DNA from 4 places in the Bradyrhizobium sp. USDA 4486 genome. Region 2 is predicted to be linked to each of the others. Evidence: predicted binding sites of a transcription regulator. Region 2 holds the regulator's gene; each other region holds the start of a gene.

Evidence for each region. The regulator PhoB, encoded in region 2, activates phosphate uptake and scavenging genes when phosphate is short. The targets are predictions, from matches to a motif close to TGTCATNNANCTGTCAT.
Region 1: ACVWY3_RS13000 (RNA degradosome polyphosphate kinase) is a predicted target of PhoB. The motif match lies at 1,682-1,698, and genes of this name have one in related genera.
Region 3: ACVWY3_RS10000 (glycerophosphodiester phosphodiesterase family protein) is a predicted target of PhoB. The motif match lies at 4,851-4,867, and genes of this name have one in related genera.
Region 4: phnC (phosphonate ABC transporter ATP-binding protein) is a predicted target of PhoB. The motif match lies at 4,697-4,713, and genes of this name have one in related genera.

What each region holds. Positions count from the first base shown of each region.
Region 1 is NZ_JBSRZV010000001.1:2,626,334-2,633,827, reverse strand. It holds gene ACVWY3_RS13000 (RNA degradosome polyphosphate kinase) at 1-1,610, opposite strand, end outside; gene ACVWY3_RS12995 (chromosomal replication initiator DnaA) at 1,770-2,447, opposite strand; gene ACVWY3_RS12990 (CDP-alcohol phosphatidyltransferase family protein) at 2,570-3,112, opposite strand; gene purM (phosphoribosylformylglycinamidine cyclo-ligase) at 3,269-4,342, shown strand; gene purN (phosphoribosylglycinamide formyltransferase) at 4,342-4,995, shown strand; gene ACVWY3_RS12975 (cold-shock protein) at 5,085-5,291, opposite strand; gene ACVWY3_RS12970 (autotransporter outer membrane beta-barrel domain-containing protein) at 5,669-6,856, shown strand; gene ACVWY3_RS12965 (LysR family transcriptional regulator) at 6,873-7,494, opposite strand, start outside.
Region 2 is NZ_JBSRZV010000001.1:6,836,936-6,844,429, reverse strand. It holds gene argF (ornithine carbamoyltransferase) at 239-1,162, opposite strand; gene ACVWY3_RS32270 (acetylornithine transaminase) at 1,162-2,364, opposite strand; gene ACVWY3_RS32265 (GcrA family cell cycle regulator) at 2,821-3,333, shown strand; gene phoB (phosphate regulon transcriptional regulator PhoB) at 3,435-4,142, opposite strand; gene phoU (phosphate signaling complex protein PhoU) at 4,165-4,881, opposite strand; gene pstB (phosphate ABC transporter ATP-binding protein PstB) at 4,893-5,711, opposite strand; gene pstA (phosphate ABC transporter permease PstA) at 5,708-6,553, opposite strand; gene pstC (phosphate ABC transporter permease subunit PstC) at 6,555-7,494, opposite strand, start outside.
Region 3 is NZ_JBSRZV010000001.1:2,035,350-2,042,843, forward strand. It holds partial or broken gene ACVWY3_RS09975 (zinc-binding dehydrogenase) at 1-400, shown strand, start outside; gene ACVWY3_RS09980 (NADPH-dependent FMN reductase) at 750-1,301, shown strand; gene ACVWY3_RS09985 (FtsB family cell division protein) at 1,506-1,823, shown strand; gene ACVWY3_RS09990 (GAF domain-containing protein) at 2,040-2,999, shown strand; gene adh (aldehyde dehydrogenase) at 3,257-4,774, shown strand; gene ACVWY3_RS10000 (glycerophosphodiester phosphodiesterase family protein) at 4,941-6,320, shown strand; gene pdhA (pyruvate dehydrogenase (acetyl-transferring) E1 component subunit alpha) at 6,578-7,494, shown strand, end outside.
Region 4 is NZ_JBSRZV010000001.1:6,997,585-7,005,078, reverse strand. It holds gene phnG (phosphonate C-P lyase system protein PhnG) at 1-4, opposite strand, end outside; gene phnF (phosphonate metabolism transcriptional regulator PhnF) at 125-853, shown strand; gene phnE (phosphonate ABC transporter, permease protein PhnE) at 982-1,776, opposite strand; gene phnE (phosphonate ABC transporter, permease protein PhnE) at 1,824-2,708, opposite strand; gene phnD (phosphonate ABC transporter substrate-binding protein) at 2,788-3,723, opposite strand; gene phnC (phosphonate ABC transporter ATP-binding protein) at 3,788-4,597, opposite strand; gene ACVWY3_RS33005 (transferase hexapeptide repeat family protein) at 4,771-5,430, shown strand; gene ACVWY3_RS33000 (alpha-D-ribose 1-methylphosphonate 5-triphosphate diphosphatase) at 5,427-6,620, shown strand; gene ACVWY3_RS32995 (DUF1045 domain-containing protein) at 6,639-7,340, shown strand; gene ACVWY3_RS32990 (hypothetical protein) at 7,395-7,494, opposite strand, start outside.

The DNA.
Region 1 (7,494 bases), 4.2 Mb from region 2:
GTCTCGCCCTGGATGTGCTCGATGATGCGCTTGCGCAAGGTCAGCGGCGACACCGCCATCTTCTCCAGATCGCTCGGCGCGGCATAGCCGGTGATGAAGTTGAACACGCGCGCGGCGTCACGACCGATGGTCGGATCGGAGGTGAAGTAGGAGAGGTCGGTATAGATACGTGCGGTGACCGGATGGTAGTTGCCGGTGCCGGTGTGGACGTAGGTGGTGAGGCTGCCGCCTTCGCGGCGCACCACCATCGAGAGCTTTGCGTGCGTCTTCAGCTCGAGGAAGCCGTAGACGACCTGCACGCCGGCGCGCTCGAGGTCGCGCGCCCAGCGGATGTTGGCTTCCTCGTCGAAGCGCGCCTTGAGCTCGATCAGCGCGGTGACAGACTTGCCGGCTTCGGCGGCCTCGGCAAGCGCGCGCACGATCGGCGAGTTGTTGGAGGTACGGTACAGCGTCTGCTTGATTGCGACGACGTCGGGATCGCGCGCGGCCTGCTGCAGAAACTGCACGACGACGTCGAAAGATTCGTACGGGTGGTGGACGATGAGGTCCTTCTGGCGGATCGCCGCGAAGATATCGCCGCCATGCTCGCGCACGCGCTCGGGATGCCGCGGCACGTAAGGGGTGAATTCGAGGTCGGGACGGTCGAGACGGGTGAGCTGCGAGAGCTCGTTCATGGCGAGCACGCCGTCGACCAGGAACACCTCGTCGTCGGCGGCCGACAGCGCGTGCTGCACGAAGTTGCGCAGCTCCTCCGGCATCTTGGCGTCGATCTCGAGCCGGATCACGGATCCGCGGCGGCGGCGCTTCAGCGCCGTCTCGAACAGGCGAACGAGGTCTTCGGCCTCTTCCTCGATTTCGAGCTCGGAGTCGCGGATGATGCGGAAGGCGCCCTGGCCGTGCAGATTGTAGCCGGGGAACAGGCGGTTGATGAACAGGCTGGTGGCCTGCTCCAGTGAGATCAGCCGCACCTTGCCATCGGCCGGCAGGCGGATGAAACGGTCGATCTTGCCGGGCATGCGGATCAACGCGTTCATCTGCTTGCCGTCGGCCTCGCGCGTCAGCTGGAGCGCGATGGTGAAGCCGAGGCTCGGAATGAACGGGAAGGGGTGGGCCGGGTCGATCGCGAGCGGCGTCAGCAGCGGGAACACGTTGTTGAGGAAATAGTCCTCGATCCAGGTCCGCTCCGCCTTGGTGACGTCCTTGCCGTCGACCAGCACGATGCCGACATCGGCCAGCGTGCCGCGCAGGTCGCGCCAGATCGCCTGCTGGTCGGAGGCGAGCTGGGAGACGGTGCGGTTGATCAGCGCCAGCTGCTCGGATGGCGTCAGGCCGTCGGGCGCGCGCTCGGCAATGCCCTCGCGCACCTGGGCCTTGATGCCGGCGACGCGGACCATGAAGAACTCGTCGAGGTTATTCGCCGATATCGACAGAAATCGCACCCGCTCCAGCATGGGGTGGCTGGGATTGACCGATTCCTCCAGGACGCGGCGGTTGAAATGCAGCCAGGACAGCTCGCGATTGATGAACCGCTCGGGCCTCGTGGCGATTGCCGGCAGGCCATCGGCCTCAGGGGCTTTTTCTTTAATTTCAACGGCTTGCGCTGATTCCATGAGAAGTCGGTCCATCCAATTCGCCTCTTTGCGACTTATGTTCAAAACCGGCGGGAGCATGTGTTAGTGCGATGACGTTTCGATGACATTGATGTTCCGCCGCCGCGCCGCGTCAAGCGGCCAAGGGTGGCTGAGGCGGCCGAGGGCGGCCGGCGCTGCTCAGGCGTCCCGCAGCAGCTCGGCGGCCAGCGCCCTCGTGACGGGACGCCCGAGCCGTAGCGCCTCGCTGTCGAGCAGCTCCACAGCCTGCCGGGCAGCGGCCGAGGACCGCTCCAGGCGGGTGGCGAGATAGCTGACGACGCTCTCGTCCACCGTGAGCTGGCGATCGGCGCAGAATTTGACGATCAGACCGCGGAAAAGCTGGTCGTCGGGAGGGAACAGCGAGATGACGGGAACGGCGCGCAGGCGCGAGCGCAGGTCGCGCAGCTCGATCTCGAGGGATGCCGGCATCTCACGTCCGGTGAAGAGGATGTAGGCGCCGTCCTCGCGGGCGAGGTTCATCAGATGGAAGAGGGCGCGCTCGTCAAAATTCCCGGCCTTGAGATCCTCGACCACCAGCGCGCCGGTGGCGAGCGCGCCCGGGACACCTGCGGCGGTCAGCGCATTGGCCGTGGTCGAGCGCGCGCCGGCCTCTTCGGCCCAGATCGTGGCGAGATGGCTCTTGCCGCTGCCTTCGGGACCGGCCAGCCACATGATCCGGTTCGACCATTCCGGCCAACTGTCGATCAAGGCGAGACCGGCGGCATTCGCGGGGCCTTCGAGGAAATTGTCCCGGCTGAGGCTCTCCGCATGCGGAAGCGAAAACGCCAATTGTCGGGGATGAACGCGGCCTGCCACGCTTGCTTTGCTCCGTGCCGGCGCGCCGGCCGTGTTTGACGAGATTCGACTTCATCGAGCGGAAGTTGGCCTTTTGCGGGGCCAAGGCCCCACTGAAAAGTCCGCAACTCACCTGTCCCAACTCATTTGGCCTCGATCGTGCTCATGTGCCGCAGCCACTCGACGAGGTAGAGCGACACCGAAGAGAGCGTGAAGACCGTAACGAGGCCCATCAGGACGATGTCATAGGGCGCCGGCTTGAAGCCGAAGGCAAGCGCGGCCAGCACCAGGGCTGCGTAGGAGACCTGGGCCGCTGTGTTTAGCTTGGATACTTTCGACGGCTTCATCTCGACGGGCTTGTCGAACAGCCAGGATACGATCACGGCTGCGACGATCATGATGTCACGCGACACCACCAGGATCACGATCCAGCGCGGGATGTCGCCCCAGATGCCGAGCGCGAGGTAGATCGACACCAGCAGCGCCTTGTCGGCGAGCGGGTCGAGCAGGGCACCGAGCTCGCTCGTCATGTTGAAGCGCTTGGCCAGAAAGCCGTCGACGGCATCGCTGATGCCGGCAATCAGGAAGACGGCGAACGCCACCTCCATCTGGCTGGACACGATGGCCCAGACAATGACCGGGACGAGCATGATGCGGCCCAGGGTAATGATATTCGGAATACTCACGCGGCGCTTCCCGGCACCCGGTCTGACCTCGAATCCGGCCCCCAGGGAGGCTGAACCGGTTGATATCTCTACATAGTATAGGGCGGGGCGCTACGCTTGCCATTGCGCATCCCCGGAATTCGACGTAACCAGCCGCAAACCCACTGGAAATCGGGCATGACCGACCGCAAAAACGGCCTCACTTACGCCGATTCAGGCGTCGATATCGACGCGGGCAACCGTTTGGTCGACCTGATCAAGCCGATGGTGCGCGCCACCGCGCGGCCCGGCGCCGACGCCGAGATCGGCGGCTTCGGCGGCCTGTTCGATCTCAAGGCGGCCGGTTTCAAGGACCCGGTCCTGGTCGCCGCCACCGATGGCGTCGGAACCAAGGTCAAGATCGCGATCGAGACCGGGCTGCATGGCGGCATCGGCATCGACCTCGTCGCCATGAGCGTCAACGATCTCGTCGTGCAGGGCGCCGAGCCGCTGTTCTTCCTCGACTATTTCGCCTGCGGCAAGCTCGACCCCGAGGCCACGGCCTCGATCGTCGCGGGTGTCGCCGAGGGCTGCCGGGAATCCGGATGCGCCCTGATCGGCGGCGAGACCGCCGAGATGCCCGGCCTTTATCAGGACGGCGATTACGACCTCGGCGGCTTTGCCGTCGGCGCCGCCGAGCGCGGCACGCTGCTGCCGCGCAAGGACATTGCGGCGGGGGATGCCGTGATCGGCCTCGCCTCGTCGGGCGTGCACTCCAACGGCTTCTCGCTGGTGCGCAAGATCGTGGAACAATCCGGCCTCGGCTTCGAGGCGCCGGCGCCGTTTGCGCCCGTCATGACGCTCGGCGGCGCGCTGCTGACGCCGACGCGGCTCTACGTCAAATCCTGTCTTCGCGCGATCCGCGAGACCGGCGCGGTAAAGGGGCTCGCCCATATCACCGGCGGCGGTTTCACCGACAACATTCCGCGCGTGCTGCCGAAGGATCTCGGCGTCGGCATCGACCTCGCGCGTCTGCCCGTGCTGCCGGTGTTCAAATGGCTGGCTGCCCAAGCCGGCATCGCCGAGCTCGAAATGCTGCGCACCTTCAATTGCGGCATCGGCATGATCGCGATCGTCGAGCCCGACAAGGTCGACGAGGTTGTGCGGGTCTTCACCGACGCCGGCGAGACGGTCGCGCAGCTCGGCACCGTAATCCCGGCCGAGGGCGAGCATCGCGTCGTCTATAACGGCCATCTCGATCTGGCACTGTGATGAAGCGCCGCGTCGCCATCCTGATCTCCGGCCGCGGCTCCAACATGGCCGCGCTGATCAGGGCCGCTGCTGCGGCCGATTTCCCGGCGGAGATCGCGCTCGTGATCTCGAACAAGGCCGATGCGCTCGGGCTCGAACGGGCCAAGGCGGCCGGCGTGAACACGCTGGTGATCGAGAGCAAGCCGTTCGGCAAGGACCGCGCCGGCTTCGAGAAGGTGCTGCAGGCTGCGCTCGATCAGCACGGCATCGAGCTGATTTGCCTCGGCGGCTTCATGCGCCTGTTCACCGCCGAGTTCACCAAGGCCTGGTATGGGCGGATGCTCAACATCCATCCCTCGCTGCTGCCGTCGTTCCCCGGCCTCGATCCGCACGGCCAGGCTTTGCGCGCCGGCGTCAAGCTGTCCGGTGCGACTGTGCATTTCGTGATCCCCGAGACCGATGCGGGCCCAATCGTGATGCAGGGCGCGGTGCCCGTCAGCGACCACGACACCGCGGACACGCTGTCCGAGCGCATCCTCGAGGTCGAGCACCGCATCTATCCCGAAGCGTTGCGGCTGCTCGCGACCGGCAAGGTCAAGATCGAGGGCGATGTCTGCAAGACGGCGGGAAGCTCTGCGTCGGAGAATTTTCTGGTTGCGCCGGTGGTGGGCTGAAGCTTCACCCGCGTTTCGCCTCCTCAAACAAAATCCCCCGGCAGAGCCGGGGGAACGTCGTGATCTCTCGCGCTTGGCGTTGAGAGACATCAGGAGACCTTGAGGTTCTCCGCGGATGACTTGCCGCGGTTCTCCACGAGGTCATATTCAACCACCTGGTTCTCGTTGAGGGTCGAGAGTCCGGCGCGCTCGACGGCGGAGATGTGAACGAATACGTCCTTGTCGCCGCCGTTCGGCTTGATGAACCCATAGCCCTTGGTCGGGTTGAACCATTTGACGGTGCCCTTTTGCGGCATCCTCAGTCTCCTCCACTAGATATAAAAAAGACGCGGCCGCTGTTTCGCGTGCCACGCCACAAACGGGCTTCCGGAAGTCTGTTCGAGTCTTGAATCTCAATGTCGCGAAACGCACAGCCGAGCGGCCAATTCCGATTGTGTCCAATATTGCAACATGAAAATCGCCGGTTAGCAAGCCGCGCGCGAATTTCAAGAGCGCGCCGGCTGTCGCCAGCCGCTATTTCCAATCTGTGGCAGCGGAACCACAATTGAGCGCAATGCCTCGCGATGACGTTGCCTTCCGGTTGACCCTCCGTGGCAGTTCGGCGCAAATCGCATCATGCGCTGCACATCGTGTTGCATTTTTGCGCCGCCATTTTGCTTTGGGATTGGTCGTCATGCGCTGCACCTCGCAGCCCTCAGGGACACGGCAGACGAGCAGCGCGAACCGCGTCCGCCGGGTCGCTGCGGCGGTCGCCAAAATCGTTGCGGTCATGGCGCTCGCGCTGATCGTGATGATGTCGGCGGCGCCCGTCTTCGCGCAAAGTCCGACACCCACTCCGACCCCGACCCCGACCCCGACGCCGTCGCCCACGCCGTCGCCGACCCCTGTCCCCATGCCCACCTCGACCAACTACGATCAGTCGGCCGGCAACAGCATGCTCAATTTCGGTTCGGGATTTCTGGAGCGATTGGCCAACCAAGCCTCCAATGGCGTTGACCGGTCCTTCCGCACCAATTCCGGTGGCGGCGGCGCTTCGGCAAGCACGGAAGATCCGCGCTACCGCACCTGGTTCGAGGGCTATGGCATCTCGGTCCGCACCGATGCGCAAGGCGACTTCGTCGGCGACAAGCGCAAGACCTTCGGCGGCGTTGCCGGCCTCGGCGCGCGGATCGCGCCCGGCGTCAATCTCGGTTTCTCCATCGACCAGAGCCACACCGACATCGACGTGCCGCTCGCGCTCCAGTCCGCAACGCTCGACCTGACGCAGCTCGGCGTCAACGGCTCGGTCGACAAAGGGCCGTGGACCTGGGCTTTCGCGCTGGTGCACGGCTTCGGCAAGGTCCGCTCCAGCCGGGATACCGGCTTCGGCTTTGCGACTGCGGGCTATCGCGCCGCGGTCGACGGCGCCCTGACCGAGATCAGCTACTTCTGGACCAATGACCAGATGCGCATCGTGCCCAAGGGCGCGGTCGAATATGTGCGCGCCACCAGCGCGGCGTTCCAGGAGACCGGCGGCCTCGATCCGCTCAACGTCGGTTCCTCCACGCTCTCACGCGCGCGTGTGATGGTCGGCGCCGAGATCGGCCGCTACTTCATCCTCGACCAGAAGATCCTGGACCTGTCCGCCTACGGCAAATTCGTCGACAATTTCCACCAGGACCTCGGATCGATCCAGGTCAGCCTGGGCACCCAGAGCATCGTCGTGCCCGGCATCGGCGAAAGCCGCTACGGCATGGATGCCGGCGCCTCGGCCTCGCTCAGCGTGACCAACATGGCGCGGCTCTACGTCAATTACGACGGCAAGTTCCGCAACGAGCTGACCTCGCATCAAGGCACGGCCGGGTTCGAATATCGCTGGTAAGCCGATTCCGCCGGCGTTACGTCGGCGTCGCCGCGACGTAACCGCTCAGTCCAAATCCCTCGCGCACGGCCGTCATCATCGGCACCAGCGCGTTCGGGTGGATGAACTCGTCGCGGAAGCAGGGATAGGTCCTGGGATCGAAGATCCTCTTCAGCCAGTCGACCACGATCTTGTGTCGCTCGGAGCTGCGGAACTCCCGGTGATAGGTGAGCCAGAGATCGGCGTGGTGGCTGACGCCGAGATCGACGGCAACGAGCGGTGCGCCGAGCGCGATCGATACGGTCGGCAGGAAGCCGATGCCGGCGCCGCGTTCGACCGCATAGAGCGCGCCGACGGATGAATTGGTCTTGATGCCGACGATGCCTTCGAGCGAGGTCAGGCCGAGAATGCGGGCGTAGGCGCTGTCGTCGATTTGCGGCGCGGTTTGCTTGACGATGCGATGGTTCTTCAATTCGGCGAGCGTTGCCGGCACGCCGTAGAGCGTCTCGTATTCCCTGGAGACGAAGGGATAGATGTGGAGACGGCCGAGCTTGGCGACGATCAGGTCGGGATTGGTCGGCGGCTCGAGCTGGATCGCGATATCGGATTCGAGCCGCGCCACGTCGGACTGTTCCATCGCGCAGCGCAGGTCGACGGTG
Region 2 (7,494 bases):
CATGATCGCACACGATCCTGCAGATTCGATGTCGTCCCGGGGCGCGCGACTTGTCCGCCGAAGCTCGAAGAGCGAAGGCGAAAGCGCGAACCCGATACGCATGACCGCAGGCCTGGGTTTGGCGAAGACTGTCGGCCTTTAGCGTCCGCCGCGCGAGAGATTCCGCGGTAGCCCCTGCGTTCGCAGTGCGTTCGCAGGGACAACGATCTGTGAGGCGACCGCCGGGGCTTCGGCGAGATTACGTCACCGCGTCGAAGCACCAGGCCAGAATGCCCTTCTGCGCGTGCAGGCGGTTTTCAGCCTCGTCGAACACGACCGATTGCGGGCCGTCGATCACGTCATCCGTGACCTCCTCGCCGCGGTGGGCCGGCAGGCAGTGCATGAACAGCGCGTCTGGCTTGGCGAGCGACATCAGCTTGGCATTGACCTGATAGGGCTTGAGCACGTTGTGCCGGTGCTCGCCTTCCTTGTCGCCCATCGACACCCAGGTATCGGTGACGACGCAGTCGGCGCCCTTCACGGCGGCCTCAGGATCGGTGCCGAGCACGATCGGCGCATTCGTCGCCTTGATCCAGTCGCGCATCACCTTCTTCGGCGCGAGCTCCGGGGGCGTTGCGACGTTGAGCTTGAACTTGAAGCGCTCGGCGGCGTGAGCCCAGGACGCCAGCACGTTGTTGTCGTCGCCGGTCCAGGCCACCGTCCGGCCCTCGATCGGGCCCCGATGCTCCTCATATGTCATGAGGTCGGCCATCACCTGGCAGGGATGCGAACGCCGCGTCAGGCCGTTGATGACGGGCACGGTCGCATGTTGCGCAAGCTCGAGCAGCGCCTCGTGGTTGAGGATGCGGATCATGATGGCATCGACATAGCGCGACAGCACGCGCGCAGTGTCGGCGATGGTCTCGCCACGGCCGAGCTGCATCTCGGCTCCGGTGAGCATGATGGGCTCGCCGCCGAGCTGGCGCATGGCGACGTCGAACGAAACGCGGGTGCGAGTCGAGGGACGCTCGAAGATCATGGCCAGCGTCTTGCCTTCGAGCGGCTTCACCGGCTGGTGCGCCTTCTGCTTCGCCTTCATCGCGGAGGATGCGGCAAGCATGCGCTTGAGCTCGGTGAGCGGCAGCTCGTTGATATCGAGGAAATGCTTGGGTGAACTGCTCATCAGCTTGCCGCCCGCTTGTTGGCGGCAAGGGCCGTGCAGGCGCGCTCGAGCCGCACGACGCTATCCTCGATCTCGGCTTCTGTGACGACCAGAGGCGGCAGGAAACGCACGACATTGTCGCCGGCGCCGACGGTGAGCAATTTTTCGTTGCGCAGCGCTGCGACCAGATCGGCGGAGGGCACCACGGCCTTGATGCCGATCAGGAGCCCCTCGCCGCGCACCTCGCTGACGACGTCGGGGTGACGGTCGATCACGGAGGCGAGCTTCTGCTTGAGCAGCAGCGACATCTTCTGCACGTGATCGAAAAAGCCGGGCTTGAGCATGACGTCGAGAACGGCGTTCGCAGCCGAGATCGCGAGCGGATTGCCGCCGAAGGTCGAACCATGCGAGCCGGGGCCCATGCCAGCCGCCGCCTCCGCGGTCGCCAGCACTGCGCCAATCGGGAAGCCGCCGCCGAGCGCTTTCGCCAGCGACATCACGTCAGGCGTGACGCCGGTGCGCCGATGCGCGAACAGATCGCCGGTGCGGCCCATTCCGGTCTGCACCTCGTCGAACGCGAGCAGCAGGCCCTTCTCGTCGCAGAGCTGGCGCAACGCCTTGAGGAAGGCGGGCGGCGACGAACGCACGCCGCCCTCACCCTGGATCGGCTCGATCAGGATGCCGGCGGTCTGCGGACCGATCGCCTTCTTTACGGCCTCGATGTCGCCATGCGGCACCTGGTCGAAACCGTCCATCGGCGGGCCGAAACCTTCGAGATATTTTGCAGCTCCCGTCGCAGCCAGCGTTGCCAGCGTGCGGCCGTGGAAGGCGCCTTCGAAGGTGATGATGCGGTAGCGCTCGGGATGACCCTTGGAGAAGTGATGATGGCGGACCAGCTTGATCACGCCCTCCAGCGCCTCGGCGCCGGAATTGCAGAAGAAAACGAAATCCGCAAAGCTCTCGCTGCATAGGCGCGCGGCGAGCTTCTCGCCATCGGGGCTCTGGAACAGGTTCGACATGTGCCAGAGCTTCGTCGCCTGCTCCTGCAGCGCCTTGACCAGCGCGGGATGAGCATGGCCGAGCGCATTCACCGCGACGCCCGATGTGAAGTCGAGATAGCGCTCGCCGTTGGTCGCGATCAGCCAGCAGCCTTCGCCGCGCTCGAAACCGAGGTCGGCCCTGGCGAAAACGGGGAGCAAATGCGGCGCGGCGCTGTTGGTCATGACGATCACTTGGATGTTGCGGACGGCCTGAGTGCGTTGCGCAACGCACCATTGACCGGCCCGGAAAACGAAACGTGCCGCCTTTTAAGGGCGGCACGCACGACTATCTTATGCTTGGTGAGACGGGTGTCAATGCCGCCCGAAAAGCCCCAGGAAACGCTGAATCCGTAGTCTTGCGGTGCCGATTTTGCGGGATTTTTCACCACGGAACATGTGGAAGCGAGTCGGCGGACTCTTGCGCGCGAGTCACGCCATATTGTAGCGTTTGGACTGTCAGATACGACATCTCGTGCAGCAGTTCTGATCCCAAGAGTCCTCATGTACCGGCGTAAACGTTCGGGCGCACCTTGTGTGCCCGGCGAGCCTTAAGGGATTCTGGCGGCACGGGTTTTTCAAGGCTTAGGCATTCGCTGTGAGGCCCCAGGATGGCTGGCCGGCAGCGAGGGAAAGGGTGCAATGACGGTTTTGACCTGGTCCGATGATCGCGTCGAGCAGCTGAAGAAGCTCTGGGAGGCCGGACTTTCGGCCAGCCAGATCGCGGCCGAGCTCGGCAATGTGACCCGCAATGCCGTGATCGGCAAAGTGCACAGGCTCGGCCTGTCCGGCCGCGCCAAGAGCCCCTCGTCGGCCGCGCCCCGGCCGCGCAAGGCGCGTCCCGCGCAGCACATGATGCGCGTGAGCCGCCCGATCTCGCGCGGCAACACCGCGCTGGCGCAGGCCTTCGAGGTCGAGGTGGAGGCCGAGCCGGTCACCTACGACAACGTGGTGCCGATGAGCCAGCGGCTGTCGCTCCTGGAGCTGAACGAGGCGACCTGCCACTGGCCGGTCGGCGATCCATCGAGCCCGGATTTCTTCTTCTGCGGCGGCAAGGCGCTCTCCGGCCTGCCCTATTGCGCGCAGCACTCGCGCGTCGCCTACCAGCCGGCGGCGGATCGCCGCCGCGCGCCCGCGAAGCCGGGCACGCGCTGAGCACTGCTTCAACGACATCGTCCCGGCACGCGGCCGGGACGATCCGAAGCAAAAAAGCGCGCCGCTCGGCACGCTTTTATTTTGCTCGCTTGCAGCCGTTCTTACGTCTGCTCCGCTTTCGCGAAGCGATCGTCCAGCGCGTAGCCGGCGCCGCGGACGGTGCGGATCGGGTCCTGCTCGCGGCCGAGATTGAGCAGCTTGCGCAGACGGCCGATATGCACGTCGACGGTGCGTTCGTCGATGTAGATGTCGCGGCCCCAGACGCTGTCGAGCAGCTGCTCGCGCGAGAACACGCGGCCGGGGTGCTCGAGGAAGAACTCCAGCAGGCGATATTCGGTCGGACCGAGATCGATCGGCCGGCCCGAGCGCGCGACGCGACGCTTGTCGCGGTCGAGCTCGATGTCGCCATAGGCGAGCACGGTTGCGAGCCGCTCCGGGCTCGCGCGCCGCAAGAGGCCCTTCACGCGCGCCAGCAGCTCCGGCACGGAGAACGGCTTGACGATGTAATCGTCGGCGCCGGTCGCAAGACCCCGCACCCGCTCGCTCTCCTCGCCGCGCGCGGTCAGCATGATGATCGGAAGCTGCTTGGTCTCCGGGCGGGTGCGCAGCCGTCGGCACAGCTCGATGCCGGAGAGGCCCGGCAGCATCCAGTCGAGCACGATCAGGTCGGGGATGTGCTCCTTGAGACGGGTGTCGGCGTCGTCACCGCGCATCACCGTCTCGACGTCATAGCCATCGCCTTCGAGGTTGTAGCGAAGCAGCTCGGTGAGAGCTTCCTCGTCTTCAACCACCATAATGCGCGCGCCCATGGTGTCGTCGCTCCTTGACTCTTCAGCTATTCGGGATCGTCGTGGCAAAGGTCGTCATGTCACCCTTCGGCCGCTTGTCGGTGATCGCCTGGCCCTCGATCATGTAGAACACGGTCTCGGCGATGTTGGTGGCATGGTCACCGATGCGCTCGATGTTCTTGGCGCAGAACATCAGGTGAATGCAGAACGAGATGTTGCGCGGATCCTCCATCATATAGGTGAGAAGCTCGCGGAACAGAGAGGTGCAGATGGCGTCGACTTCCTCGTCGCCCTTCCACACCGCCATCGCCGCCGGCAGGTCGTGCGCGGCATAGGCGTCCAGCACCGACTTGACCTGCTGCTGCACGAGGTCGGTCATGTGCTCGAGGCCGCGGAACAGCTTCAGCGGATGAAAGTCCGTCTCCAGCGCCGCGACGCGCTTGCCCATGTTCTTGGCGAGATCGCCGATGCGCTCGAGATCGGTGGCGACGCGCATGGCGCCGACGATCTCGCGCAGGTCCACCGCCATCGGCTGGCGGCGGGCGATGGTGAGCACGGCGCGCTCCTCGATCTTCTTCTGGAGCGCGTCGATCTCGGCGTCGGTCGCGACCACGCGCTGGCCGAGCACGACGTCGCGACGGATCAGCGCGTCGACGGAATCGACGATCATGCGCTCGGCGAGGCCGCCCATCTCGGCGACCAGGCGGGTGAGCTCCTGGAGGTCGGTGTCGAAGGCCTTTGCGGTATGTTCAGAACCCATATCCCGTCTCCTCAGCCGAACCGGCCGGTGATGTAATCCTGCGTGCGCCGATCGCTCGGCGAAGTGAATATCTTGCTGGTATCGTCGAACTCGATCAACTCGCCGAGATACATGAAGGCGGTCTTGTCGGAGACGCGGGCCGCCTGCTGCATGTTGTGGGTGACGATCGCGATCGTGTAGTTCTCGGACAGCTCCTGGATCAGCTCTTCGACCTTGGCGGTCGAGATCGGGTCGAGCGCCGAGCAGGGCTCGTCGAACAGGATCACCTCGGGCCGCACCGCGACGGTGCGGGCGATGCAGAGGCGCTGCTGCTGGCCGCCGGAGAGCGAGAGGCCGGACGCATTGAGCTTGTCCTTGACCTCGTTCCACAGCGCGCCGCCGCGCAGCGCCTTCTCGACGCGGTCGTCCATCTCGGACTTCGAGATCTTCTCATAGAGACGGATGCCAAACGCGATGTTCTCGTAGATCGTCATCGGGAACGGCGTCGGCTTCTGGAACACCATGCCGACGCGGGCGCGCAGCAGGTTGAGGTCCAGCTTGGGGTCGAGGATGTTGGTCTGGTCGAGCATCAGCTGGCCGGTGGCGCGCTGGCCCGGGTAGAGGTCGTACATCCGGTTGAAGATGCGCAGTAGGGTCGACTTGCCGCAGCCCGACGGGCCGATGAACGCCGTGACGCGATTGGTGCCGAGCGTCAGGTTGATGTTCTTCAGCGCGTGGTGCTCGCCGTAATAGAAGTTGAGGTTGCGCACCGTCACCTTGGCCGGGGCCTCGGGCAGCGGCTGCGAGCCGTGCTGAACGGGCGTACTGACGGTAACTGACATATCGCTCATTTTGCGGTCCTCTCGGCGCTCAGGATGCGCGCGCCAATGTTCAGGGCAAGCACGGTCAACGTGATCAGCAGGGCGCCGCTCCAGGCGAGCTGCTTCCAGTAGGCATAGGGGCTCTGCACGAAGTTGTTGATGGTCACCGGCAGGTTGGCCATCGTCTTGTTCAGGCTCAGGCTGAAGAACTGGTTCGACAGCGCGGTGAAGAGCAGCGGCGCGGTCTCGCCGGCGACGCGGGCGGTGGCCAGCATCACGCCGGTGATGAGGCCCGAGCGCGCCGCGCGATAGGCGATGCGCTTGATCACCAGCGAGCGCGGCAGACCGAGCGCGGAGGCAGCCTCGCGCAATGCGTTCGGCACCAGCAGCAGCATGTCCTCGGTCGTGCGCAGCACCACCGGAATGACGATCACGGCGAGCGCGAGGCAGCCGGCGATGGCCGAGAAGCCGCGCATCGGCACCACGACCGCGCCGTAGATGAACAGGCCGATGATGATCGAGGGCGCCGACAGCAGGATGTCGTTGATGAAACGGATCACCGAGGTCAGCTTGTCGTTGCGGCCGTACTCGGCGAGATAGGTGCCCGCGAACAGGCCGAGCGGCGCGCCGATGCCGACGCCGAGCGCGGTCATGATCAGCGAGCCGACGATGGCGTTGAGGAGGCCGCCCTCGGTCGAGCCGGGCGGCGGGGTGTTTTCGGTGAAGACCTGGAGGTTGAGCCCGGTCAGGCCGTTGTAGAGCAGCGTCAGCAGGATCAGCGCGAGCCAGGTGACGCCGAAGGCGGCGGCGGCAAGGCAGAGCGCACGGATGACGATGTCCATGCGGCGGCGGCGTGCGTAAATCGGGTTCATGTTACTTCCCCGCCTTCTTTTCGAGACGCAGCAGCATCAGGCGCGCGGCGGCGAGCACGAAGAACGTGAGCACGAACAGCAGGAGGCCGAGAAGGATCAGGCCGGACTGGTGCAGGCCGTCGCTTTCGGCGAACTCGGACGCGATCGCCGCCGAGATCGTGGTGCCCGGGGCGAAGATCGACGAGGAGATGCGGAACGAGTTGCCGATGATGAAGGTCACCGCCATGGTCTCGCCGAGCGCGCGGCCGAGCGCCAGCATGACGCCGCCGATGACGCCGACGCGGGTGTAGGGGATCACCACGCTGCGGACGACTTCCCAGGTGGTGCAGCCGACGCCGTAGGCCGCTTCCTTCAGCACCGGCGGCACCGTCTTGAACACGTCGACCGAGATCGAGGTGATGAAGGGCAGCACCATGATGGCGAGGATCAGCGAGGCATTGAACAGGCTGAGATAGGACGGGGGACCGGCGAAGATCGCGCCGAGCACGGGGATGCCGTCGGAGATCTTGATCATGAACGGCTGGTAGGTGTTGGCCAGGAACGGGCCCAGCACGAAGAAGCCCCACATGCCGTAGATGATCGAGGGGATGCCGGCGAGCAGCTCGATTGCCATGCCGATCGGGCGGCGCGCCCATTGCGGGCACAGCTCGGTGAGGAAGATGGCGATGCCGAGACCGACCGGAATGGCGATCAGCATCGCGATGAACGAGGTGACGAGCGTGCCGTAGATCGGGCCGAGCGCGCCGAGCACGGGGGGATCTGCCGACGGCGCCCAGCGCTGCGTCCACAGGAACGAGAGGCCGTATTCCTTCATCGCCGGGAAGGCACCGACGATCAGCGAAACGATGATGCCGCCGAGGATCAGCAGCACGGAGATCGCGCTGAGCCGCGTGATCCAGTAGAAGGTGAGGTCACCGAGCTTGAACGCGCTCAACGCCTTG
Region 3 (7,494 bases), 4.8 Mb from region 2:
GCCTTCGATGCCATCGGCGGCGGCAAGCTCGCAAGCCAGATTCTCACGGCGATGGAGGTCGCGGCCAACAAGACCGCGAAGGAATACAGCCGCTACGGCTCCAACGTGTACAAGCATGTCTACATCTACGGCAGTCTCGACCCGCGTCCGACCGAGCTGAGCCGGTCGTTTCGGCCTGAGCTGGGGCGTCGGCGGCTGGCTGCTGACGCCGTTCCTTCAGAACATCGGGCCGGCCGAGATCGGCCGCCTGCGCCAGCGTGTCGCCTCCGAGCTCAAGACCACCTTTGCCAGCCACTACACCAAGGTGGTCTCGCTTGCCGAGGCGCTCGATCCCGCCAATATCGCGGTGTACGCGAAACGCGCCACCGGCGAAAAATTCCTCATCAACCCAAACAAATAAACGTGTCGTGCGGCAGCACGTCACCGAAAGAAGGTATTGCCTTCTCCATGACTGATCCCAATCGCCGTCGCCTGCTCGCAGGCGCGGCTGCCATCGATCGGTCATGTCGAGAAGGACGGCGCTAAGTATCGCCTGATCCCGTCGGCACGGAATCGGGCGATCTGAGTGGATTTGCAGATTCGCACGAAAGATCGAACCGCCGCGTGGCGGCCCGATTGGTTTTGGGCGACCATCTGCTTTCGCGAAACGCAGCGTTTCCAAATCGGACCGGTTCATGCACTTGCATTGATCGATCCGGATCGCTTAAGTGCCGCCCCGGCACTCCCGCTCAAGCCCTCAAGGACATTCCATGGCCTACAACATCGTCGTCATCGCCGGCAGCCTGCGCAAGGACAGCTTCTCGCTGAAGATCGCCAATGCGCTGGCAAAGCTGGCGCCTAGCTCGCTCAAGCTCGAGGTCATTACGCCGGCCGGCATCTCGTTCTTCAACCAGGACCTCGAGGGCGCGCCGCCGGCGGACTGGCTGGCCTTCCGCGAAAAGCTGCAGAAGTCGGACGGCGTCATCTTCGTCACCCCCGAATACAACCGCGCCATCCCGGGCGTCCTCAAGAACGCCATCGACGTCGCCTCGCGCCCCTATGGCAAGAGCTCGTTCAACGGCAAGCCGGTCGGCATCGTCTCGAACTCGCCGGGTCCGCTCGGCGGCGTCAGCGCGGCCAAGACGCTCCAGACCATCCTGCCGGGCATTGCCGGCCCGATCATGCAACAGCCCGAGATCTATCTGAACTCGGTCGGCGATGCTTTCGATGCGGAGGGCAACCTGACCAAGGACTCGCTGAAGGGCGTGCTCCAGGCCTACATCGACGCCTTCGCCGCGCACGTCGCGAAGCACCACGGCTGAGGTCAAGCGCTTAAGTCTCGTCATGGCCGGGCTGTCCCGGCCATCCACGTCTTGGCCCGCCGCGACGAAGAACGTGGATGCCCGGGCCTTCGCAGCGCCGAAGCGGCTTCGGCCGCGCAGGCGGGACAAGCCCGGGCATGACGACGAGAGATACGGGCAGGGCGCACTAACACTCCCTTAACCAAGCTGCCCCATCTTCCCAGCATGGTCTCCCGCGCGCGCCTGAAATCGATCCTGACCGGCCTTGCTCTCTATGCGATGGCGGCCGCCATCGTCGGCTATTTCGGCGTCAACGCCTATACCGGCAAATACGGCCTCAACGCCCGCCAGGAGCTCGACCAGGAGATCATCGCGCTGACCAGCGAGCTGGCGCAGCTCAAGCGCGAGCGCGCCAGGAGCGAGCAGCGCGTCTCGCTGCTGCGCACCGACAAGATCGATCCCGACATGCTGGACGAGCGGGCGCGTTTCCAGCTCGACTACGTCAATCCGCACGATCTCGTTCGGATGATCCCGGCCAGGTAGCGCTTTCCGCGCTATTCGAAACCGGCGCCGAAAGCCGCTGCCGAAATCCGGCACGCGTCGATTCAATTCTACCGAAAGTCGCAGGCGTGTAACCGGACTGCTGCTTGACGGCAATGCCGGCGCGGGCTCATGGCTTCCTATACTGTCGGCCTGAGTTGACGCAGATCAACCGGGTCGCGCCGCCACAGCCTAGACTGCCACCCGGAGGAAACAGTGATGAATGGGCCAATGTCCCGGCATCACGCGGCCCGTGTCGAGGCCGCCATTGCATCAGGCCAGGCCGCGCGCTCCGCGCTCGTGGCCTCATGGTGCCGTTCGTCCCGCTTGCATCATCTCGATCCCGCCGGCCGCAGCCTGCCGGTGCGGCTCAGCGACGCCGAGCTGCGGCAGACCCGCGAGCGTATCGCGCCGCTGCTGGCCGCCGCGCAAGGCGCCATGGACCGGCTCTATCAGGCCGTCGGCGCTGCCGGCTGCTGCGTGCTGCTCGCCGACGGTGAGGGCGTGCCGGTCGACCGCCGCGGCACGCCGGCCGACGATGCCACGTTTCAGTCCTGGGGCTTGTGGACCGGCGCGCTGTGGAGCGAGGAGCACGAGGGCACGAACGGCATCGGCACCTGCGTCGTCGAGCAACGGCCGCTGACGATCGACCGCGATCAGCATTTCTTCACCCGCAACACACTGCTGAGCTGCACCGCCGTTCCGATCTACGATCACGAGGCAGCATTCGCCGGCGTGCTCGACGTCTCCTCCTGCCGGGCCGACCGCACCGATGCGTTCTCCAGCCTGATCGCGCTGGCGGCCAGCGAAGCGGCAAGGCGCATCGAGGCGGATCTGTTTCGTCGGGCTTTTGCCCATGCCCGTATCGTGCTGACGCAAGGCGCGGACGGTCAGTCCATCGGCCTCGTCGCGGTCGATGCGGACGATCTCGTGATCGGCGCGACCCGCACCGCCCGCGCGGGACTCGGGATCGCGCCGGGCAGGGCGATGCAGCCGGTGCCCGCGGCCGATCTGCTCGGCGGCGACGCCGCGCATGATCACCTCGCCGGCGGCCAGCGCGCAGTGTTGCAGCGGGCGCTCTTGCGCGCCGGCGGCAATGTCTCGGCCGCCGCAAAGGCCCTCGGCGTCAGCCGCGCCACGCTGCATCGGAAGCTGAAGCGGCTCGATATCAGGCACTGAGCTTCAGTCGTCATTGCGAGCGCAGCGAAGCAATCCAGGATTTTTCCGCGGAGGGACTCTGGATTGCTTCGCTACGCTCGCAATGACGATGTGGAGGCCGCAAACGTCCCATCTCCCCCGCGACTGTCGCAGAACTGCGACACTCCCGGCCGGCGATCGCTTCTATCAGGGCTGACAGAAAGCACCTCCTGCGAGATCGTCGGCGCAAGTCGTGAACACACGGCGGATCGCGCAAACAGCAACATCGGGAGTGAGCAATGAACAAGGTGGAATTCCTCGGCATCACCCAAAGCCCCTTCGCCGAACGCTACGACAATTTCATCGGCGGCAAGTTCACGGCGCCCATCTCGGGCAAGTATTTCGACAATGCCTCGCCCGTGAACGGTCAGATCGTCTGCAAGATCGCGCGCTCCGACGCGCAGGACGTCGAGGCCGCCCTCGATGCGGCGCACGCCGCCAAGACCGCCTGGGCACGCACCAGCGTCGCCGAGCGCGCCGCGATCCTGAACAAGATCGCCGACCGCATGGAGGAGAATCTCGAGCGCCTCGCGATCGCCGAGACCTGGGACAATGGCAAGCCGATCCGCGAGACCCGCGCCGCCGATCTGCCGCTGGCCATCGACCACTTCCGCTATTTCGCCGGCGTCGTCCGCGCGCAGGAGGGCTCGATCGGCGAGATCGACCACGACACCGTTGCCTATCATTTCCACGAGCCGCTCGGCGTCGTCGGCCAGATCATCCCCTGGAACTTCCCGCTGCTGATGGCGTGCTGGAAGCTCGCGCCAGCGCTGGCCGCCGGCAATTGCGTCGTGCTCAAGCCCGCCGAGCAGACGCCGGCCTCGATCATGGTCTGGGCCGAGATCATCGGCGACCTGCTGCCACCCGGCGTGCTCAACATCGTCAACGGATTTGGCCTCGATGCCGGCAAGCCGCTGGCCTCGAGCCCGCGCATCGCCAAGATCGCCTTCACCGGCGAGACCACGACGGGCCGGCTGATCATGCAATATGCCAGCCAGAACCTGATCCCGGTGACGCTGGAGCTCGGCGGCAAATCGCCGAACATCTTCTTCAAGGACGTTACCGCCGAGGACGATGATTTCTTCGACAAGGCGATCGAAGGCTTCGTCATGTTCGCGCTGAACCAGGGCGAGGTCTGCACCTGTCCGAGCCGGGCGCTGGTCCATGCCGACATCTATGACCGCTTCATGGAGCGGGCGCTCAAGCGCGTCGCCGCGATCAAGCAGGGCGACCCGCGCGCCGCCGACACCATGATCGGCGCGCAGGCCTCCAGCGAGCAGCTCGCAAAGATCCTCTCCTATATCGACATCGGCAAGCAGGAGGGCGCCAGGGTGCTCGCGGGCGGCGGACGCGCCGAGCTCGCGGGCGATCTCGCCGGCGGCTTCTACGTCCAGCCGACGGTGTTCGAAGGCAACAACAAGATGCGCATCTTCCAGGAGGAGATCTTCGGCCCCGTGGTCTCGGTTACGACCTTCAAGACCGATGACGAGGCACTCGCGATCGCCAACGACACGCTCTATGGCCTAGGGGCCGGCGTATGGAGCCGCGACGCCAACCGCTGCTACCGCTTCGGAAGGGCGATCCAGGCCGGCCGGGTCTGGACCAATTGCTACCATGCCTATCCCGCCCATGCGGCGTTCGGCGGCTACAAGCAGTCCGGCGTCGGTCGCGAGACCCACAAGATGATGCTCGATCACTATCAGCAGACCAAGAACCTCCTGGTCAGCTACAGCCCGAAAAAGCTCGGCTTCTTCTGATCGGCAAATTCCGATCGCAAGCCACAGGCGGCGTCATAGCGGCGCCGCCTGCGCATGTCTATCATTGTTCAGCCGCCGTCATCCGCCTGTCAGAGTCTTGGGACAAGACGACAGGCTCGCTCTTGTGGCGTCTTGACGCGATGCTGAGCAAAGATGGAGGCGTGTCATGCAGGATGATCGTTCACGTCGAACGGTCGGTATTGGAGCGTTGCTGGTCGGCGCGGCGCTCCTTCCTCTGTCGATGGCCTTCGCACAGACCAGCCCGGCTCCGGCCGGCGCCAAGCAGGTCCCGACCCTCGACGGCAGGCCGCCGCTGATCCTCGGCCATCGCGGACTGCCCGGCCTTGTGGCCGAAGAAACCGAGCCATCGTACGAGCTTGCCGCGGCGCTCGGCACCGACGCACTCGAAGAGGATCTGCATTTGACCAAGGATTGCGTCCTGGTCGTGCGCCATAATCCCTGGCTCAGCGACAATACCAATGTGGCCGAGGTCGCCAAGACCAACGCGACTGTCGCAGCCCGCAAGCGCACGGTCCCCGGCGTGCGCGTCAAGGCGCCGGCGTCCCCAGGGGCGCCCGCCGACTACCTGACCGATCTCACGGACCCCGCCGATCCGAAATCGGTGCTGAAGTCATTGATCGTCGACGGCGAGGACCACACCAATGACTGGTCGATTACCGACTTCACCATGGCCGAGCTGAAGGAATGGATCGCCGGCACGACCTATGATGCGGCCAACGAGCGGCCCAAAGTCTTCAACGGCAAATTCCCGGTCATCAGCTTCCAGGACGTCATCGACATCGCCAAGGCCAGGAGCAAGGCGACGGGGCGTCCCATCCTGGTCTATCCCGAGACCAAGAATCCGACCTGGAACAATGCCCAGGCCATCGCCAATGGCTGCGGCGCGCCCGGTAGCCGTCCGCTCGAAGATGCCCTGATCAAGATCATCAAGGACAATGGCCTCAACACCAAGGACGCGCCCATCCTGGTCCAGAGCTTCGAGCCCGGCAGCCTGAAATATATGCGCAGCCATGGCCTCGAGGCCCGGCAGGTTCAGCTCATCGACGGCAACGGGATCGACTTCAGGACCGGCAAGGTGCTGCTCAACAACATCACGAGCTCGCGTCCGTTCGACTGGACGGTTGCGGGTGATGCGCGCCTCTACGACGCGATGCTGACCCCAGAGGGCCTCGCAGAGATCAAGACCTATGCCGACGGCATCGGGCCGTGGAAGGCCTATATCGTTCCGCTCAAGATCGCCCCGTGGAAGGACAGCAACGCCGACGGCACGCCCTATAAGGGATCGACACCGGAGGCATCGACGCAGGAGCCGACCAGCCTCGTTGCCGACGCGCACAAGCTTGGACTGTTCGTGCACGTCTTCACGTTCCGGAACGAGAAGAAATATCTCGCCGCCGATTATCACGGCAATCCCGGTCTCGAATATCTCAAATTTTTCCGTCTCGGCGTCGATGGGGTTTTCACCGACTTCACGCATACCGGCGTTGCCGCTCGCGCAGCCTATCTGCGCGAGCTCGGCTGGTAAGGCCGCCGGTACGAATCGGACACGCGCTGAGGGTCTCAGCCCGCAAGATGCACGTGTCCGATATCCTTGCTGCGTCTGCCGGCACTGGCTTCGTTGGCGGAAAGCTAATGTTGCCCGATTGGCGCCAAAGGTTTTGCAAAGTTTCGGCCACGCTGCAGTGCGGCATAATGAAAATCGTGCCATGCCGCCGCGGTGCTTTCCAACCGCGTTTGACTTGGGTTAGAGAGGGCTGAAGTTTTCTCTGACCCGGAATTCCCATGGCCGCACCCAAGAAAGCCGCCGCGAGCGCTGCGCAGCACAAGACCGACGGCGGTTCGCCCCCGGAATTCACCAGGGAACAGGAGCTCAAGGCGCTCCGCGACATGCTCCTGATCCGGCGGTTCGAGGAGAAGGCCGGTCAGCTCTACGGCATGGGTGCGATCGGCGGCTTCTGCCATCTCTATATCGGCCAGGAGGCCGTGGTGGTCGGGATGCAGATGGCCCTGAAAGAGGGCGATCAGGTCATCACCGGCTATCGTGATCACGGCCACATGCTCGCCACCGGCATGGACGCCAACGGCGTCATGGCCGAGCTCACGGGTCGCCGCGGCGGCTATTCCAAGGGCAAGGGCGGCTCCATGCACATGTTCAGCAAGGAGAAGCACTTCTACGGCGGTCACGGCATCGTCGGCGCCCAGGTCTCGCTCGGCACCGGCCTCGCCTTCGCTAATCATTATCGCGGCAACGACAGCGTCAGCGTCACCTATTTCGGCGACGGCGCGGCCAACCAGGGCCAGGTCTACGAGAGCTTCAACATGGCGGAGCTGTGGAAGCTGCCGGTGATCTACGTCATCGAGAACAACCGCTACGCCATGGGTACCGCGGTCTCGCGCGCCTCTGCCCAGCAGGACTTCTCCAAGCGTGGCGCGTCCTTCAACATTCCCGGCAAGCAGGTCGACGGCATGGACGTCCGCGCCGTGAAGGCTGCGGGCGACGAGGCGGCGGCCTGGTGCCGTGCCGGCAAGGGCCCCTTCATCCTGGAGATGCAGACCTACCGCTATCGCGGCCACTCGATGTCCGATCCGGCGAAATACCGCACGCGCGAGGAGGTCGAGAAGATTCGCCACGACCAGGACCCGATCGAGCAGGTGCGCAACCGCCTGCTCGCGGCCAAGGTCAGCGAGGCCGATCTCAA
Region 4 (7,494 bases), 160 kb from region 2:
CCACCGAACTTTTCGACACAACTTGCCGAATCTAAGTTGTCTATGATAATAGACAACTTGATACGGAAGCGCCATGACTGTTTCGTGACAAACGTGTGATTTCTGGAGTAGGCTTTCCGGCGACATGAGTATGCAGGACACCGCCTCCTCAGGCGTCGCGCTGTGGCGCCTCGTCGCCGACGGCATCGAACGCGGCATTGCCGACGGCCGCTTTGCGGCCGGCGACAAATTGCCGGGCGAGATGGAGATCGCCGAAACCTATCGCGTGAACCGCCACACCGTGCGGCGCGCGCTCGCGGCGCTCGCCGAGCGCGGCCTCGTGCGCGCCGAACGCGGCAGCGGCACCTATGTCGAGGCGCAGAAGCTCGCTTATCCCTTGCGCTCGCGCACGCGCTTCTCCGAGATCGTCGGCGCCGAGGGCCGCGAACCGCATGGGCGGCTGATCGAGGCGACAGATGACGTGGCGACGCGCGAGCTGGCGCGGGAACTCGGCCTCAAGGCCGGCGCGCCCCTGGTGAGGATCGAGGCGATCCGGCTTGCCGACCGCACGCCGATCTGCGTCTCCACCACCTGGCTGTCAGCGGAACTGTTCCCCGGCGCCGGCGAGGTGTTCGCCGAGACGCGCTCGATGACGAAGCTGCTCGAGCATTTCGGCGTGCGCGACTATCGCCGCGGCGCGACGCGCATCACCGCGGGTATCGTCGATGCCACCGACGCCGCGCGGCTCGACCTGCCGCTGGGCCGGCCGATCCTGGTGGTGGATGCCACCGACCATGATCTCGGCGGCAAGCCGCTGGTGACCAAGCACTCGCGGTTTGCGGCCGAGCGGGTGGAGTTTCTGGTGGAGTCGTAGCGACTGTCTCCGCAAAACCGGAGCCGTAGGGTGGGCAAAGGCGCGACAGCGCCGTGCCCACCATCTTTGCAAGATTCGCGAGAAGTGGTGGGCACGCTTCGCTTTGCCCACCTCTACGGCACCTGTGCTTAGGCGACCGCCCTACGCCCGATAATGGCAAACCGAAGCTTGCCCGAGATGAAATCGATCGCGGAGACGGCGACGAGGATCATCAGGATCAGGAACGACACCTTCTGCCATTCCAACACGCGGATCTGCTCGGCGACCTGGAGGCCGATGCCGCCGGCGCCGACGATGCCGATGATGGTGGCCGAGCGGGTGTTGGATTCGATGAAGTAGAGCACCTGCCCTGCGATCACAGGCAGCACCTGCGGCAACAGACCAAAACGGATCTCGTGCAGCGCGCTGCCGCCGGAGGCACGGATGCCTTCGACCTGCTTCTGGTCGGCGCCTTCGATCGCCTCCGAAAACAGTTTTCCGAACGCGCCGAAATCCGACACGGCGATGGCGAGCACGCCGGCGAACGGGCCGAGTCCGACCACGTTGATCCATACCAGCGCCCAGATCAGCGTATCGACGCCGCGGATCGAATCGAGGAAGCGGCGTACGGGAAAGCGCAGGATCCGCGAGGGGATGACGTTGCGCGCGGCGAACAGGCTGACCGGCAGCGCGAACAATGCGGCGAGCGTGGTGCCGAGCAGCGCGATCGAGAGCGTCTCGCCGAGCGCCTTCAGGTAGGCCGGCAGCGAGGAGCCGGGATCCGGCGGGATCATCATCGGGCTGATCCAGCCGAGCTGGCTGAGGCCGGCGAAGAACCGCGAGGGCGAGAAATCGAGATCGACGAGGCCGTAGATGAGGATCGCGAACGCCGCAACGATCATCGCCGGCATCGCGAGCCGCGTCGATGCCGGCCGGTCGAACATTTCGGGGTAGCGCGCTCGCATCTCGCGCGTATCGACCTCCTGCGGCGTCACGTCCGCGCCTCCTTGCCGAACAGGCGGCCGCGCAGCCAGCCGGTGGTGATGTCGATGATGAAGACGGTGATGATGATGAACAGGAGGATCGCGCTGACGTCGGAGTAGTAGAACTTGCGGATGGCGACCACGAGCTCCTGCCCGATGCCGCCGGCACCGACGAACCCCATCACCGAGGCCTCGCGGACATTGATCTCGAAACGCAGCAGCGCGTAGCTGGCATAGCCGGCCGTGACCTGCGGCAGGATGGCAAAGCGCATGCAGGCGAGCCAGCCCGCGCCGGTCGAGCGGATGCCTTCGACCGGCTTCATGTCGGCATTCTCGACGATCTCGGAAAACAGCTTGCCGAGCGCGCCGGTGGAGTGGATCGCAATCGCGAGCACGCCGGCCATCGGCCCGAGCCCGAAGGCGATCACGAAAACCAGCGCGAACACGATGCCGGGCACAGTGCGCGCGAATTCGAGCAGGCGGCGGACCACGAAGCGCAGCCAGGACGACGGCGAGGTGTTTTCGGCAGCGAAGAAGTTCAGGGCAAAGGCCAAGGTCGCGCCGGTCAGCGTGCCGACATAGGAGATCAGCAGGGTCTCGCGCAGCATCTTCAGCCATTTACGCCAGCCCCAGAGCCACTCGCCGAAATCGGTCCAGACCCGCTGGCCATTGTCGAGCGTGAGGATGCGGTCGAAATAGCTGATGAAGTTGCCGAAATAGGTGAACAGCGTGCGCAAATTCACCTCGGCGCCGATGCCGGCGAGAACCAGCGCCGCGGCGAAGATCACGACTCCGAACAGAAGGCGGATCCGCTTGCGCGCAACCGCCTGGCGATAGGCGGCGTTGAGCGCGGCCAGCTGCTGCTCGGGGAGGATCGAAACCGCGACGGTCATCGGATCAGGAACGGTGATCGGTCAAAAAAGAGAAAGAGCCGGGTCCGTCGACCCGGCTCAAGTGGCTCGTCCCGAAAGCTCAGGACGCCTTCTTCTTACGCAGCGCATCGACGAACTTGATCAGCTCGATCGTGCCATCCCAGTCCTTGGTGGTGGCGGGATGAAACCCCTTCTTCTGGCCATCCGACAGGCGCTCGAACGCGGCCTTGTCCTTGGCCGGCGCGTCGAAGAACGCCTTGGCGATCGCAGCCTTGGCATCTTCCGGCAGGTCCGAGTTGTAGGCATAGGGGCCGTTGATGATCGGCGCCGACTTGTGGATGATGCGGAAATCATCCTTCTTCATCGCCGAGCCGTCGGCGTTCTTCAGCATGCCCTTGGTCAGCATCTGCGCCAGCGTGGAGTCGTCGTCGCTGGTCCACTGATTGGCCGCGACGTCAACCGTGCCCTGCGCCAGCGCCAGCATGGCATTCTCGTGGCTGCCGGTGAAGACGACCTTGCTGAAATAGCTGTCGGCGTCTGCGATACCCATCTTGTCGAGCTCGAAACGCGGCACGTTGTTGCCGGAAGTCGAATTCGGGTCGACGAGGCCGAGATTCTTGCCCTTGAGGTCGTCGACCTTCTTAAAGGGGCTGCTCGCCTTGACGAAGAACACCGAGTAGTAGCCGGTCGAGCCGTCGGCGTTGATGTCGTTGGCGAAGGCGTCGGTCTTGACGCCGGTGAGGCGAGCGCGGGCGAACGAGGCCGAGCCGTAGCTCGCGATATGGATGTTGCCGGCGCGCTGGCCTTCGATCACGGCCGCGTAGTCGTTGGCGATGCGCAGCGTGACCTTCACGCCGAGCTGCTTCGAGAGATATTCCACGAACGGGGTCCAGCGCTCGGTGACGCCGGAGGCGTTCTCCGCCGGAACGACCGCAAAGGTCAGCTCGGGATATTTGGCTTTCCAGTCTTCGGCGGAGGCCGACGAGGCGAAAGCGAGCGCGGCAGCGCCGGCAAGAACTAATCTGCGAGTGATCATGATACCCTCTTGATCGTTGGAAATCGGTTGACGCGAAACTGGCAAACTCAACAGGTGGCGCGGCTCAGGCGGCCGCGGCAGTTCCAAGCGCCGGAACGCCCTCGGGCGCAGGGACAGGGGTGCCGCCCATGACGTCGGCGGCTTCGAGATCGTAGAGCTCGCGCGCAACGTGGTCGGTCAGCGCCGACGGCGCGCCATCGAACACAACGCGGCCCGCTGCCATGCCGATCAGGCGATCGCAGTAGGTGCGCGCCAGATCGAGCGAATGCAGGTTGCAGAGCACGGTGATGCCGAAGTGCTTGTTGATGCGCAAAAGCGCATCCATCACGATCTTGGTGTTGCGCGGGTCGAGCGAGGCGATCGGCTCGTCGGCGAGGATAATGTCGGGCTGCTGCACCAGGGCGCGGGCGATGGCGACGCGCTGCTGCTGACCGCCGGAGAGCTGGTCGGCGCGCTGGGCGGCGAGCGAGGCAATGTCGAACTGCTCGAGCGCGGACATCGCCAGCGCCTTGTCCTGCTCGGGCCAGATCTGCGAGAGCGAGCGCCAGGCCGGAATGGTGGCGAGGCGCCCCATCAAGACATTGGTCAGCACATCGAGCCGGCCGACCAGGTTGAACTGCTGGAAGATCATGGCCGAACGCGCCCGCCACTGCCGCAGCTCCTTGCCGCGCAACGCGGAAACGTCCAGACCGTCGAACAGGATGCGGCCCTGCGTCGGCGTGACGAGACGGTTGATGGTCCGCAGCAGGGTCGATTTGCCGGCGCCGGAGCGCCCGATCACGCCGACGAAGCCGCCGGGGGAAATTTGAAACGAAGCGTCGTCCACCGCGGCTTTTGCGCCGAAGCGGCACGTCAGGCCTTCAACCACCAGCATGCAGGGCTCCAGAGTAGCTGGAGCCCACCGCTAACGCCGGCGCTTGACACTTGTGTGACACGCGCAGTGCGGTGCGGCGATCCTACACAGCTCGTCCCCTGTCATCGCTTCGTCATGACATCGTCATCAAGCCGCTCGAAGAGGAGTGCCCGCCCTCGCATTACGGACGTAACATGGCCGGTCAGAAGCTTTCGGTTCAACCGACCATCGATCCGTCCGCAAAGCTGCATGAAACCAGGCTCGGCGCCTATACAGAGGTCGGTGCGCGCACCATCCTGCATGAAGTGGCGATGGGCGATTACTCCTATGTCGTGAACGACGCCCAGATCACCTACACGACGATCGGGAAGTTCTGCTCGATCGCGGCGATGACGCGGATCAATCCGGGCAATCATCCGATGCATCGCCCCGCGCAAGCGCACTTCACCTATCGTTCCAGCGCCTATTTCGAAGGCGAGAGCGACGACATCGAGTTCTTCGACTGGCGGCGCCAGCATCACGTCCATATCGGCCATGACGTCTGGATCGGCCATGGCGCCATCGTGCTGCCAGGGCGCAACATCGGCACCGGCGCGGTGATCGCGGCCGGCGCCATTGTCAGCAAGGACGTGCCGGCCTACACCATCGTCGCCGGCAATCCTGCGCGCATCGTGCGGCGGCGATTCCCGGAAGAAATCGCCGGACGGCTCGCAAAGCTGGCGTGGTGGGATTGGGATCACGACAAATTGCGTGAGGCGCTGCCTAATTTCCGCAAACTCGGGATTGAAGATTTCCTCGCGACATACGAAGCACGGTCGAATTCCACAACCAGCAAACGAAGCGCGGTCGCGTGACAGACATCTTCCTTGAGGGCGGCCGGGCCCTGATCGGCACCGAGCTCGTCGAGACGTCCCTTCTCGTGTCTGGAACTGATATCGCCGAGGTCGATGCCTCGCGCGGCCGGGCGCGGCTTGCGATCGATGCGCGCGATCTCCTGGTGCTGCCCGGCATCGTCGACCTGCATGGCGATGCCTTCGAGCGGCAGATGATGCCGCGCGCCGGCGTCGACTTCCCGATCGACGTCGCGCTCGCCGACAGCGATCGCCAGGCGATCAGCAACGGCATTACCACGGTGTTCCACGCCACCACCTGCTCGTGGGAGCCGGGCCTTCGCAGCGCCGACAATGCCCGCGGCCTGATGGAGGCGATCGAACGCCAGCGTCCGCAATTCGCCGCCGACACCCGCTTCCACCTCAGGCACGAGACCTACAATCTCGACGCCGAGGCCGAGATGACCCAGTGGCTCGCCGAGGGCCGCATCGACCTGTTCGCCTTCAACGATCACATGGACGGCGTCGTTGCCGACATCTCCAATCCGCGCAAGCGCAACCGCATGGTCGAGCGGACTGGCCTGTCGAGCGAGGCGTTCGACCGTCTGGTCGGACACGTGATGTCACGCAAGGCTGAGGTGCCGGCTTCCGTCTCGCGGCTGGCCACCGCGGCCCGTGCCGCCGAAGTGCGGATGCTCTCGCATGACGACGCAACGCCGGCGATGCGCCAGGAGTTTCGCGAGCTGGGCGCTGACATCGCGGAGTTTCCGATCAACGAGGAGACCGCGCGCGCCGCGGCAAGCCACGGCGATGCCATCGTCTACGGCGCGCCGAACGTCGTGCGCGGCGGCAGCCACACCGGCTGGACCAAGGCGTCCGACATGATCGCCAAGGGGCTCTGCTCGGTGCTGGCGTCGGACTATTACTATCCCGCGCAGCTGCTCGCTGCGTTCCGTCTCGCCGCCGATGGCGTGTTGCCGTTGACCGAGGCCTGGAGCCTCGTTTCGGCGGGACCTGCGCGTGCAACCGGCCTCACCGATCGCGGCGTGCTTGCAGAAGGCCGCCGCGCCGACATCATCCTCGTCGACGACACCGTGCCGCTGCGGCCGCGGCTGATCGCGGTGATCTCTGGCGGCAAGCTCGTGCATCTCACCGATGCGACACGGCTGCTCGCAGCGGCAGCGACGCCGCGCGGGGCTGTCGTTGCGGCATAAACCGGTTATGTTCGGGCAATGACAGGTTTCCCTCGCTACGCGATCTATTTTGCTGCAGGCAGAGACAACGCACTGTCCCGCTTCGGGGCCGAGCTGCTCGGCTACGATGCCTATGCCGGCGACGAGCTGCCGTTTCCGGCGGATGCATTGCGCATCGCGCCGGACTGGCGCGACATCACCAGCGATCCCCGCAAATACGGCTTTCATGCCACGCTGAAGGCGCCGATGGCGCTCTCGCCCGGCAAGACTGAAGCCGATCTCATGGCTGCCTGTGTGGCCTTCGCCGGTAAGCCGCGGCCGATCCCGGCGATCCGCCCGATCGTCGATTCCATCAGCGGCTTCATCGCGGTCATTCCGGCCGAGCCGGTGGACGCGCTCCAAGAGCTTGCGGCTGATTGCGTTCGCAAGTTCGATTCCTTCCGCCCCGGCCTGACCGCGCAAGACCGCGCGCGTCGGAAGCCGGAGAAGCTGAGCGAGCGCCAGCGCGATTATCTCGACCGCTGGGGCTACCCCTACGTGATGGAGGAGTTCCGCTTCCACATGACGCTGACGGGGCGGCTGGATGCGGAACGGCGCGGGCCGATCCTGCAGATGCTGCGGGAGCGGTTTGCGGCGCTGAAGCTCGATATGCCGCTGACGGTCGATCGCATCGCGCTGTTCAAGCAGGATGATGTCAAGGCGCGCTTTCGCATCATCGGCGAGTGGGCCTTGGCGCGCTAAAGCGCGATCTTTCCTGAAAACCGCTGCGCACTTTTCCGGATCACGGTCCGAACCTCAGCGCCAGCTCGCAAGATTGAGGGCGAGCGCAACCGCGCCGACCAGAACGAGGCTGATGGCCCAGACTGCATCCAGATTGAACCAGCTTCGCGAGACG